DNA from 2 places in the Massilia sp. UYP32 genome. Region 2 is predicted to be linked to the other one. Evidence: predicted binding sites of a transcription regulator. Region 2 holds the regulator's gene; the other holds the start of a gene.
What was found. Region 2 encodes sigma-54, which starts transcription at its own class of promoters, with help from an activator protein. Its sites were predicted from a motif close to TGGCANGNAANCTGCTTT; they were not measured.

Region 1 (6,030 bases), on a different contig from region 2:
GCAGGGCAGCGAGCGCGAGCTGCTGCTGGCCCTGGCCAGCACCCACCTCGACGCCGGCCGCCATGCGCAGAGCGTCCGGCTGTTCCAGGAACTGAACCGCCGGCTGCCGTCCGGCGAGCATGGACTTTACGGACTGGCGCAAGTGGCGCGCGCCCAGGGGCGGCTGGCCGACGCCGCGCTGCAGCTGGAGAGGGCGGCGGCGATCGCCCCCAAGCCCTATGTCTACAAGACGCTGGGCGAAGTCTACGAAGCGCGCCGCGACCGGCCGCGGGCGATCGCGGCCTACCAGGCGGCGCTGGCGGGCGTTCCGCCGCTCGCGCGGCGCGAGAAGAGGCAGGTGACGGCGCAGCTGGCGCAGTTGCAGCGGCGCTGATGGCCGACCGGAGGATGGCGAATTACGCTTCGATTCACGCTTCGATTCACGCGACGATCAGCGGATTCTTGGTAAGCGCCACCGCCAGGATGTAGGCGAAGCAGGCCAGCGCGGCGACGAAAGCGAGGGCGCGCACCTGGCGCGTGCGGCCGCGCCTGAGCGCCACCGTGCCCAGGCCGATGTAGGCGACCAGGGCCAGCAGCTTGGCCGTCAGCCACGGCGATTGGCCGGGATACTGGCCGCTCCATACCGCCAGGCCGATGGCGCTGGCCAGCAGCAGGGTGTCGATCGCATGCGGCGCGATCTTCACCCAGCGCTGCTCCAGGCGCTTCGATGCGGCCAGCATCCACAGGCCGCGGACGAGGAACAGGGCGCCGCTCACCACGGCGAAGGTCATGTGGATATGCTTGAGGGCGTAATAACTCATCGTTGGGTCGGGTTGGTTGCGACCCCGGCAGTATGCCCGAACCCGGCCCGCGGGCGCGACTGTTCAAAGGACCGGTCAGCCGCACTCGCCGACGTAGTGGCACGACGCGCAGCGCGAACACCCGTCGACCTTGCGCAGCGCCAGCGCGCCGCATTCCGGGCATTTGGCGCCGTTCAGGACGGGCAGCGGCTCGGCCGGCGTCTCCTCTTGCAAGCGCGGCCCTGGCGCGGCGTCGTGCATGCGCCGTTCGAAGCTGCGCGCGAGCGCGTCCACCGGCACCTGGTTGCCCTGCTCGTCGAGGAAGCCGCGCCGCGTCAGGATCCGCTGCAGCATGAAGGCGATCGCCGCGACTTCGGAGTCGTGGTACACCGGCACCTGCACGCCGTCGTCGCGCACGATGTGGCCGCAGCGCACCGGGCCTTTTTCCCATACCACTTCGCGCATGTCGGCCAGCGCCCGCGCGATTGGACCGCCGGCGCGCGCCACCATCGACAGCAGCCGCATCGAGGCCGTGATCCACTGGTGGCCGCCGGTGCGCTGGTTGGCCGGCATGAAGAATTCGAAAGGACGCTCGACCGTCACCTGGCGGCCTTCCCACACGCCTTCGGCGCGCAGGAAGCTCACCGTCAGGTAGACGGTCTTGCGGCCTTCCTGGGTCGAGTACTCGATCTTCGACGTCACCGATTCCAGCTCGCCGAGCGGACGGTGCTCGAAGCGCCTGCGCAGCGGGTCGTCGTCCGCCACCGGCGCGGCCGATGCGTCGTCCGCCGCCGGCGCGGTTGACAACACGCTCCCCAGCACCGCGTTGGGGCGATAGGTCGCCAGCCCCTTCAGGCCGGCGCGCCAGGCTTCCAGGTACAGGTCGCGGAAGTCGTCATAGGGATAATCCTCGGGCACGTTGACGGTCTTGGAGATCGCGGTGTCGATGAAGGGCTGGACCGCCTCCACCATGCGCAGGTGGTCCAGCGCGCGCATCTCGAGCGCGGTGACGAAGCTTGGGGGCAAGGGGACGTCGCCGCGCAGCTGGCGGTACAGGCGCCAGGCGCGGTCGCACACTTCGTAGCTGCGCGTGCCGCCGTCCGCCGTGCGCTTCCTGCGCCGGTAGGTCCAGGAATAGGGCGGCTCGATGCCGTTCGAGGCATTGTCGGCGAAGGCCAGCGAGATGGTGCCGGTCGGCGCGATCGACAGCAGGTGCGAGTTGCGGATGCCGTGCTTGCGGATGCCGTCGCGCAGCGCCTCGGGCAGGCGCAGGGTGAACTGTCCGCGCAGGTACTTGTCGGCGTCGAACAGCGGGAAGGCGCCTTTCTCGCGCGCCAGTTCGATCGAGGCCGCGTAGGCCGCGTCGCGCAGCTCGCTGGCGATGCGCGCCGCCATGGCCCGGCCCGGGTCGGCGTCGTAGCGCAGGCCCAGCATCGCCAGCGCGCTGCCCAGCCCCAGGAAGCCCAGGCCGACGCGGCGCTTGGCGCGCGCCTCGTCGGCCTGCTGGGGCAGCGGCCATCGGGTGGCGTCCAGCACCAGGTCGAGCATGCGCACCGCGACGGTCGCCACCTTGCGCAGGCGCTCGAAGTCCAGCCGCGCATCCAGGGTGAACGGCGCGTCGATGAAGGCGGTGAGATTCAGCGAGCCGAGATCGCAGCAGCCATACGGCGGCAGCGGCTGCTCGCCGCAGGGATTGGTGGCGCGCAGCTCCTCGGCATACCAGAGGTTGTTCTCGGCATTCATGCGGTCGACGAACAGCACGCCCGGCTCGGCGTGGTCGTAGGTCGAGACCATGATGCGCTCCCACAGGTCGCGCGCGCGCACGCTGCGGTAGACCCACAGGCCGTCTTCGCGGCGGTGGCCGCCGGCCGCCTGGTCTTCGTCGCCCGGCTCGGCCGCGTGCACCAGCGCGAACGCCTCGTCCGCCTCGACCGCGCGCATGAAGGCGTCGGTCACGCCGACCGAGATATTGAAGTTGGTGAGACGGCCCGTGTCCTTGGCCGCGATGAAGCGCTCGATGTCGGGATGGTCGATGCGCAGCACGCCCATCTGGGCGCCGCGCCGGGCGCCGGCCGACTCCACCGTGCGGCATGAGGCGTCGAACACTTCCATGTACGACACCGGGCCGGAAGCGCGCGAGGCGGTGCCGGCCACCTTGCTGCCCAGCGGGCGGATCGCGGAAAAATCGTAGCCGACCCCGCCGCCGCGGCGCATGGTCTCGGCGGCTTCGCTGAGCGCGGTATAGATGCCGGGCAGGCCGTCGCTGGCGCCGGAGATCGAGTCGCCCACCGGCTGGACGAAACAGTTGATGAGGGTGGCCGACAGGCCAAGGCCGGCGGCGGACGCAATCCGGCCGGCGGGAATGAAGCCCTGTTGCTGGGCCTCCAGGTAACGGCGCTCGCAGTCGGCGCGCTGTGCTGCCGGCTCGAGGGCGGCCAGGGCGCGTGCGATGCGCCGCTGCACGTCCCCGATCGTGCGTTCGTCGCCGCGCGCGTATTTTTCGCGCAGCACGTCCAGCGACACTTCCTGCGCGGGCAGGGCGCCGGCTGGCGCTTCTGGTGCATTCATGCCGGTCGCCCTATCCATGAATGCACCCGCCATCAGGGTTTGTTGATCGGCGTATCGCCCGATTTGTCGAGATGCGGCGGCAGCACGATGGTCGGATCTTCGGGCTGGGCCGGGAACGGCGCGGTGGCCGACGGCGCCGCGCCTGGCGGCGGGGTGGTCGACGTGGACGATGCCGAGGTGGAGGCGCCGGAAGCGAGGCGGGCTTCGAGCTCGATCACGCGCAGCTCGAGCGCTTCGAGCTTGGCGCGGGTCTTGGCCAGCACCTGGGCCTGGATGTCGAATTCCTCGCGCGTTACCAGGTCGAGCTTGGCGAAGCCCGAGGTCATCGCGGCCTTGACGTTGCGCTCGATGTCCTTGGCCGGACCACTTTCGAGTGCCTGGTTGATCTTGCCCTGCAAGTCGCTGAAGAAGTTGCTGTTGTTCATGTCCCTATCCCTTTCTGCCGGGTTGTATGCACCAAGTCGGTGCAAACGAGCCTGATTTGGTGCGTCACGCAACACGGCGGACGCCGCTCGCGCTCGGTTGTATTGAAGCAAATCGTATGTGGGGCGTGTTTACCAAAAAAACAAGGCCATTTTGCGCGCTTTTATGAGCTGGCACACATCCTGCTAAATGAAAGAGGAATAACGCATGAAAAAAGGATTCCGAACGCAGTAACTGTCAAAGGGGGTTTGTCATGAAGTGCAATGCAAAAATCAACGCAATCAGTCTGGCGATTCTGGCTTTCACCAGCGTCCCGGCCATGGCACAGGAACAACCCGCCGAACATCAGGTGAGCTACAACGTGGCCCTCACCAGCGACTACCGTTACCGCGGCCTGTCGCAAACCGATTCCGACCCCGCGCTGTCCGGCGGCGTCGACTACGTGCACAGCCCAACCGGCTTTTACGTAGGCACCTGGCTCTCCACCATCAAGTGGACGAAAGACCTGGGTGGCGACGGCAATATTGAATGGGATGTGTATGCCGGCAAGCGTGGCCAGTTGACCGACGAGGTCAGCTACGACGTCGGCGGCCTGTATTACTGGTATCCGGATAACAGCCTGGATCCGAACGCAAATACGTTTGAAATTTACGGCAAGCTCGGCTTCGGGCCCGCATATATCAAGTATTCGCACTCGACGACCAATCTGTTCGGCACCGCCGACAGCAAGCGCAGCGGTTACCTGGACGTGGGCGCCGACATCGACGTCGGCAACGGCTTCCTGTTGAACCTGCACGTTGGCCGCCAGCGCGTGAAGAACAACAGCCCGGCGTCGTACACCGACTACAAGGTCGGCGTGACGAAGGACTTCGGGGTCGCCACCGTGGCCCTGGCCTGGCACAAGGCGAATACCGATGCCTACCTGAGTCCGGAAGGCAAGAACCTGGGCAAGTCAGCCGCCGTGCTGTCCGTGTCAAAAACTTTTTGATAGCAAAAGAGGCAATACCATGAAAATGATTACCGCCATCATCAAGCCCTTCAAGCTCGACGAGGTGCGTGAAGCGCTGTCGGAAATCAACGTACAAGGCATGACGGTGACCGAAGTGAAGGGTTTCGGTCGCCAGAAGGGTCACACCGAGCTGTACCGTGGCGCCGAGTACGTCGTCGACTTCCTGCCCAAGATCAAGATCGAAGCCGCCGTCGACGATGCCGTCGTCGACCAGGTGATCGACGCGATCCAGGGCGCCGCCCGCACCGGCAAGATCGGTGACGGCAAGATCTTCGTGGCCGACCTGAACCAGGTCATCCGTATCCGCACCGGCGAGACCGGCAACGACGCACTGTAAGAAGGAAAGTGTTCATGAAGCATATAACGACAAAAATCCTGACCGCCATGCTGGGCCTGGGCCTGGCCCTCCCGGCCATGGCGGCGCCGTCCATCAACAAGGGGGATACCGCCTGGATGTTCGTCGCCACGCTGCTGGTGATCATGATGGTGATCCCGGGCCTGGCGCTGTTCTACGGCGGCATGGTACGCGCCAAGAACATGTTGTCGGTCCTGATGCAGGTCATGATGGTGTTTTCGCTGATCATCGTGCTGTGGTGCCTGTACGGCTACTCGCTGGCCTTCACCGGCAACAACGCCTTCATCGGCGGCTTCGACCGTGCCTTCCTGCAAGGCATCTGGGACCCGGTCGCCGGCACGTTCTCGATGGGCGCCACCTTCACCAAGGAGGTGATGATCCCCGAGTTCATCTTCGTCGCCTTCCAGGGCACCTTCGCCGCCATCACCTGCGCGCTGATCGTCGGTTCCTTCGCCGAGCGCGCGCGCTTCGCGGCGGTGCTGGCCTTCGTGGTGATCTGGTTCACGTTCGCCTACCTGCCGATGGCGCACATGGTCTGGTTCTGGGCCGGCCCTGACGCGATTACCGACGCCGCCTCGCTGGCCACCGTCACCGCCGGCGCCGGCTACCTGTGGCAGCAGGGCGCGCTCGACTTCGCGGGCGGCACCGTGGTGCACATCAATTCCGCGGTCGCCGGCCTGGTCGGCGCCTACGTGATCGGCAAGCGCGTCGGCTACGGCAAGGAATCGATGGCCCCGCACTCGCTGCCGATGACGATGGTCGGCGCTTCGCTGCTGTGGGTCGGCTGGTTCGGCTTCAACGCCGGTTCGGCGCTCGAAGCGGGCGACATCGCGGCGCTGGCCTTCATCAACACCCTGCTGGCGACCGCCGCCGCCACCGTCTCGTGGGCGGCCGGC
Region 2 (6,030 bases):
ACGCCGGCTCGATCGACATCAACGGCACCGACATCACCAGCCTGCCGATCCACCGCCGCGCCGTACTGGGCCTGTCTTACCTGCCGCAAGAGGCTTCGGTGTTCCGCAAGCTGACGGTGGAAGAGAACATCCGCGCCGTGCTCGAGCTGCAGAAAGACAACGGCAAGCCGCTGTCGAAAGACCAGATCAACGAGCGCCTCGACACCCTGCTGGCCGACCTGCAGATCGAGAAGCTGCGCGAGAATCCGGCGCTGTCGCTGTCGGGCGGCGAGCGCCGCCGCGTGGAAATCGCGCGCGCGCTGGCGACCAATCCGCGCTTCGTGCTGCTCGACGAACCGTTCGCCGGCGTCGACCCGATCGCCGTGATCGAGATCCAGCGCATCGTGCGCTTCCTGAAGGAGCGCCGGATCGGTGTTTTGATCACCGACCACAACGTGCGCGAGACGCTCGGCATCTGCGACCGCGCCTACATCATCAACCAGGGCGCGGTGCTTGCCTCCGGCCGTCCTGACGACATCATCGCCGACGAGTCGGTGCGCCGCGTGTACCTGGGTGAACACTTCCGCATGTGAGCGACGCCTAGATGAAACAGTCCCTGCAACTTCGCACTTCGCAGCACCTCGCGCTTACGCCGCAACTGCAGCAGTCGATCCGGTTGCTGCAACTGTCGACGCTCGAGCTGCACCAGGAGATCGAGCAGATACTGGGCGATAACCCCTTGCTCGAGCGGCTCGACGATCCGCTCGACCGATCGGTGCGCCTGCTGGCCGATGGCGCCATCAACAATGCGCCCGCCAATGGCGAAGCGCCGCCGGCGCCCGGCCAGCAGGCCGAGGGCGAGGGTGCGCCGGCGCAGGAGGGCGAGGGTTTCGAGGGCGGCGCCGACAACGAACGCGTCGATGCCGACTGGAGCGACGGCGGCGCGCCATCGTCCGGCGGCGGCGAGGACGAGGACGGCCGCCCGCAACTGGAGGCCTGCGCCATCACGCTGCGCGAACACCTGATGGAACAGGTGCGCGAAGCCATCCTGTCGGCGCGCGACCGTGCGCTGGCCGAGCTGGTGATCGATGCGCTGGACGACAACGGCTACCTGGAAGAGCCGCTCGACGAGATCCACGCCAGGCTGCCCGAAGAACTCGAGATCGAGATCGACGAATTACGGTGTGCGCTGGCGCTGGTGCAGAGCATGGACCCGGTGGGCGTCGGCGCGCGCAGCGCGGCCGAGTGCCTGGCGCTGCAGATCCGGCGCATGCCGGGCGTGCCGCTGGTGACGCGGCGCATGGCGCTGACCATCGTCGAGGGTTACCTGAGCTGGTTCGCCCAGCGCGAATACAGCAAGCTGAAAAAAGCGCTCGACTGCGACGACGAAGACTTGCGCGAGGTGCAGGCCGTGGTGCGCCAATGCAATCCGCATCCGGGCGCGGCGTTCGCCTCGAACGTGTCGGACTACGTGGTGCCGGACGTGATCGTGCGCCGTTCCAAGAGCGGCTGGGCGGTCACCCTGAACCCGGACGTGATGCCGCGCCTGCGCGTGAACAGCCTGTACGCCAGCCTGCTCAAGCAGGGCAAGAGCGAAGCGCAGATGGGCGCGCAGCTGCAGGAAGCGAAGTGGCTCATCAAGAATATGCGCCAGCGATTCGACACCATCCTGCGCGTGGCGGAGGCGATCGTCGAGCGCCAGCGCAACTTTTTCTCCCATGGCGCGGTTGCCATGCGGCCCCTTGTTTTACGTGAGATAGCTGATACACTAGGCCTACACGAGAGCACAATTTCTCGTGTCACAACGCAGAAATACATGCTGACCCCGCACGGCATGTTTGAGTTGAAGTATTTCTTCGGCAGCCACGTTGCCACCGAGGCGGGAGGCGAAGCATCCTCGACGGCAATCCGTGCGCTCATCGCACAATTGACAGGAGCAGAAGACCCTAGGAACCCATTGTCCGACAGCAAGATCGCGGAGATGCTCGGGGAACAAGGCATGGTCATCGCGCGCCGGACGGTTGCAAAATACCGTGAAGCCCTCAAGATACCCCCTGTAAGCCTCCGCAAGTCCTTGTAACTGCGCCGTCCACACCCGTCGTGCCTTGTCGCGTTGGTGTGGTCCACACGGTGCAACCTTTTCAAAGGAGTGTGTATGAACCTCACAATCAGTGGCCATCATCTCGAAGTAACCCCCGCCATCCGTGAATACGTTCAGAATAAGCTCGAGCGCATCATTCGCCATTTCGACCAGGTGATCGACACCCACGTCTTCCTGGCCGTCGACAACCTCACTGAAAAAGAAAAAAGGCAGAAAGCAGAGATCAACGTCCAGGTGTCGGGCAAGACCCTGCACGTGGCAAGTGTCGCGCAAGACCTGTACGCCGCGATCGATACGCTGATGGATAAGCTGGACAGACAGATTCTGAAACACAAGCAAATGCTGAAGGACCATAGCCGTACCTCGATCAAACGCCTGCCGGAAAACGGCGGCGAAGACGCTGCTGTCGCCTGATCAGGCGCAGGGCTCACACTAGCTAAGGGCGTCTGAGGGGACGCCCTTTTTGCATCCAGCTCCCCGATATGACGCGTTTCGTGTGTTCGGTAAAATGCATGTCTCTCCATTACGGATTACGCCATGACCGACCACGTCCTGACCCGCGTCGCCAACCGCACCGGCATCATCACCCTGGACCGCCCGAAGGCGCTCAATTCGCTGTCGCTCGAGATGGTGCGCGCGCTCACCACTGTGCTGCGCGCCTGGCGGCATGACGGGCAGGTCGACGCGGTCGTACTGACCAGCAGCAGCGAGAAGGCCTTGTGCGCGGGCGGCGACATCCGCTTCTTCCATGAGGTCGGCCATGCGACGCCGATGGGCGGCAGCGCGCTGCTCGAGGATTTCTTCACCGAAGAATACGCGCTGAACCACCTGATCCATTTCTACCCGAAGCCCTACATCGCCATCATGGATGGCGTCGTGATGGGCGGCGGCATGGGCATCGCCCAGGGCGGCCCGGACTGCGGCCTGCGCATCGTGACCGAGCGCACGAAGATGGCCATGCCCGAGGTGAACATCGGCCTGTTCCCGGACGTCGGCGGCAGCCACTTCCTGTCGCATGCGCCCGGACAGCTGGGCAACTACCTGGGCCTGACCGGGCTGACGATCGGCGCCGCCGACGCGCTCCATATCGGTCTGGCCGATGTCTTCGTGCCGGGCGCCGAACTGCGGGCCCTGCATGCCCTGATCGCGTCCACACCCGGCGCCGACCTGCCGGCGGCGATCCGCGCTTTCGCGGCGCCGTTCGCGCAGAAGGCGGGCAATGGCGAACTGCAGGCCCAGCGCCAGCTGATCGATGCGCATTTCGGCGCCGCGTCGGTCGCCGCGATCATGGCTTCGCTCGAAGGCGACGAGACGCCGTTCGCGCAGCGCGCCCTGGCGGCGATGCGCCAGCGCTCGCCCCTATTGATGTGCGTGACCCACGAACTGCTGGCGCGCGGCGCGCAGCTGTCCGTGGCCGACTGCCTGCGCATGGAACGTTCGCTGGTGCGTCACAACTTCGCGCATGGCGAAGTGCTGGAAGGCGTGCGCGCGCTCGTCATCGACAAGGACAATGCGCCGCGCTGGAATCCGCCTTCGCTCGATCAGGTGACGCCCGACATGGTGGCGCGCTTCTTCGACCCGGTGTGGCCGGAGCATGCGCATCCGCTCAGGCATCTCGCATAATCCGCTGCGTGCATATCCATTTTTGCGTGACACCATATCGGTGAGGTGTGAACATCGGGTCTTCATGACCTGAAAGGAAACCCGATGCGCCTGCCTGCCTTGCTGATCTCGATGACCTTGTCCTGCGCCGCCGCCGCGCAGGATTACCAGCCGGCCTTCGATCCGAGCCGGCTCAAGGGCCCCGCGACGGGGCCGGTCAACGAGATCATGGTGCTCGGCTCGCCCCACCTGGCGCACCTGCCCAAGACCTTCCAGACGTCGAGCCTGGCCCCGCTGAACGACCGGCTCGCCGCCTGGAAGCCGCAGGCGATCGCGGTCGAGGACCGCTCCGGGCCGCAGTGCGATTTCATGCGCCGCTATGCGGCGCGCTACCAGGAGGCGGTCGACGGCTATTGCTGGGATACCGCGCCGGCCAGGGCGGCGACCGGGCTCGACGTGCCGCAGGCCACCGCCGAGGCCGAACGGCTGCTGGCCGCCTGGCCCGCGGCGCCGTCGGCGGCCCAGCGACGGCGCCTGGCGGCCGTGTTCCTGGCCGGCGGCGAGGAGGCGTCGGCCGTGGTCCAGTGGCTCCGCCTGCCGAACGCCGAGCGCCGCGCCGGCGACGGCCTGGATGAGGTCCTGGTCGCACGGCTGCAAAAGCTCGCGGTTCATCCCAACGAAAGCGTGGCGATCGCGGCGCAGCTGGCGGCCCGGCTGGGGCATGAGCGCGTATATGCGATGGACGACCAGACGGCAGGCCGCCCCTACGCCGATCGCAAGGCGGCCGGCGAGGCGATCATGAAGGCCTGGGACAATCCGGCCAATGCCAAGCGCAAGAAGGAGGACGAGATCCTCGACCGGGGCGTGGATACTCCGGAAGGCCTGCTGGCGATGGTTCGCGCCTACAATTCGCCGGCCCACGTCGCGGCGAGCTTCGAGATCGATTTCGGCGCGGCGCTGAACGAGCCGTCACCGCAGCGCTTCGGCCGCGCCTACGTCGGCTACTGGGAAACGCGCAACCTGCGCATGGCGGCGAACATCCGCGACGTGGTGGGCGTCATGCCGGGCACGCGGCTGCTGGTCATCGTCGGTGCTTCGCACAAGGGTTACCTGGAAGCCTACCTGCACCAGATGCACGACGTGCGGGTCGTCGATACAGCGGCGTTGCTGCGGTAAATGCTGCACATGAAAGATAAGGTCATCCTGCGTGAGTCGGGCGTCCCTGCAAGCCGCGGTGAGAATGCGTGAGCTTGCGCGCTATCTCCTTGTGCTACTGTCAGATTCTTATCACCGATGACAGCTGCACATGATTTCCTGGCAAAACCTGATCTCCGAACACCGCGCGCTCTCGCAGTTCGTGAAAGCCTCCCTGGCCATCAGCGTCGTATCGTTGGCATTCCTGGTCGCATATCACATGGGTGAGGGCATGGGCGCCGCTGCCTACTACTTCTTCAATAGCTGACCAGCGACGACGAGATCACGCAGCCGGATTCTTCGGCTGCTCCCGATGCCGCACGATCACCCGTTCGGTATCGCCGAAGTAGGCGCCGAGGTGTTCGGCCATGTACACCGAGCGGTGCTGGCCGCCGGTGCAGCCCACCGCCACCGTCAGGTAGCTGCGGTTGTCGGTCTTGAACGACGGCAGCCACTTGGCCACGAAGTTGCGGATGTCGGCCAGCATCTCGATCGCGCTCGGCTGGGCGTCGAGGAAGTCGATCACCGGCTGGTCCTTGCCGGTGAGAGGGCGCAGGGCCAGGTCGTAGTACGGGTTCGGGATCGCGCGCACGTCGAACACGAAGTCGGCGTCGAGCGGCACGCCGACCTTGAAGGCGAACGATTCGAAGAACAGGGTCAGCGGCGCATGGGCGACCTCGGCCAGCTCCTTGATCCAGGCGCGCAGTTTATTGGCCGAGAGCTCCGAGGTGTCGATCACGTGGCCCAGGTTCTCGATCGACGACAGGCGCTCGCGCTCTTCGGCGATGCATTCGATCAGGGTGCGGCGCGAGGCCGGGTTCTCGCCCGGGCGCAGCTCGTGCGACAGCGGATGGCTGCGCCGCGTTTCGGAAAAACGCGCGACCAGCGAATGGGTGCTCGAGGTCAGGAACATGACCTTGACCGCATGGCCGTCCTCGCGCATGCGGCGCACGCTCACCGGCAGTTCGACCAGCGACTCGGCGCTGCGCGCGTCGACCGCGACCGCCATCTTGGCGGTGCCGGTTTCGTTGACCGTATTGACGAGGGCCGGCAGCAGCGCCGGCGGCAGGTTGTCGACGCAGTAGTAACCCGCGTCTTCCAGGACGTTCAGGGCCACGGACTTGCCCGAGCCCGAGATGCCGGTGATGAGGACG

Region 1: ABIB42_RS06980 (TorF family putative porin) is a predicted target of sigma-54. The motif match lies at 3,942-3,959, and genes of this name have one in related genera.

The regions. Positions count from the first base shown of each region.
Region 1 is NZ_JBNDIK010000007.1:23,912-29,941, forward strand. It holds gene ABIB42_RS06960 (tetratricopeptide repeat protein) at 1-373, shown strand, start outside; gene ABIB42_RS06965 (SirB2 family protein) at 420-800, opposite strand; gene ABIB42_RS06970 (adenosylcobalamin-dependent ribonucleoside-diphosphate reductase) at 876-3,347, opposite strand; partial or broken gene ABIB42_RS06975 (accessory factor UbiK family protein) at 3,545-3,772, opposite strand; gene ABIB42_RS06980 (TorF family putative porin) at 4,024-4,758, shown strand; gene glnK (P-II family nitrogen regulator) at 4,778-5,116, shown strand; gene amt (ammonium transporter) at 5,131-6,030, shown strand, end outside.
Region 2 is NZ_JBNDIK010000026.1:90,240-96,269, forward strand. It holds gene lptB (LPS export ABC transporter ATP-binding protein) at 1-572, shown strand, start outside; gene ABIB42_RS20185 (RNA polymerase factor sigma-54) at 584-2,059, shown strand; gene hpf (ribosome hibernation-promoting factor, HPF/YfiA family) at 2,135-2,494, shown strand; gene ABIB42_RS20195 (enoyl-CoA hydratase/isomerase family protein) at 2,618-3,703, shown strand; gene ABIB42_RS20200 (DUF5694 domain-containing protein) at 3,788-4,858, shown strand; gene ABIB42_RS20205 (hypothetical protein) at 4,989-5,144, shown strand; gene rapZ (RNase adapter RapZ) at 5,160-6,030, opposite strand, start outside.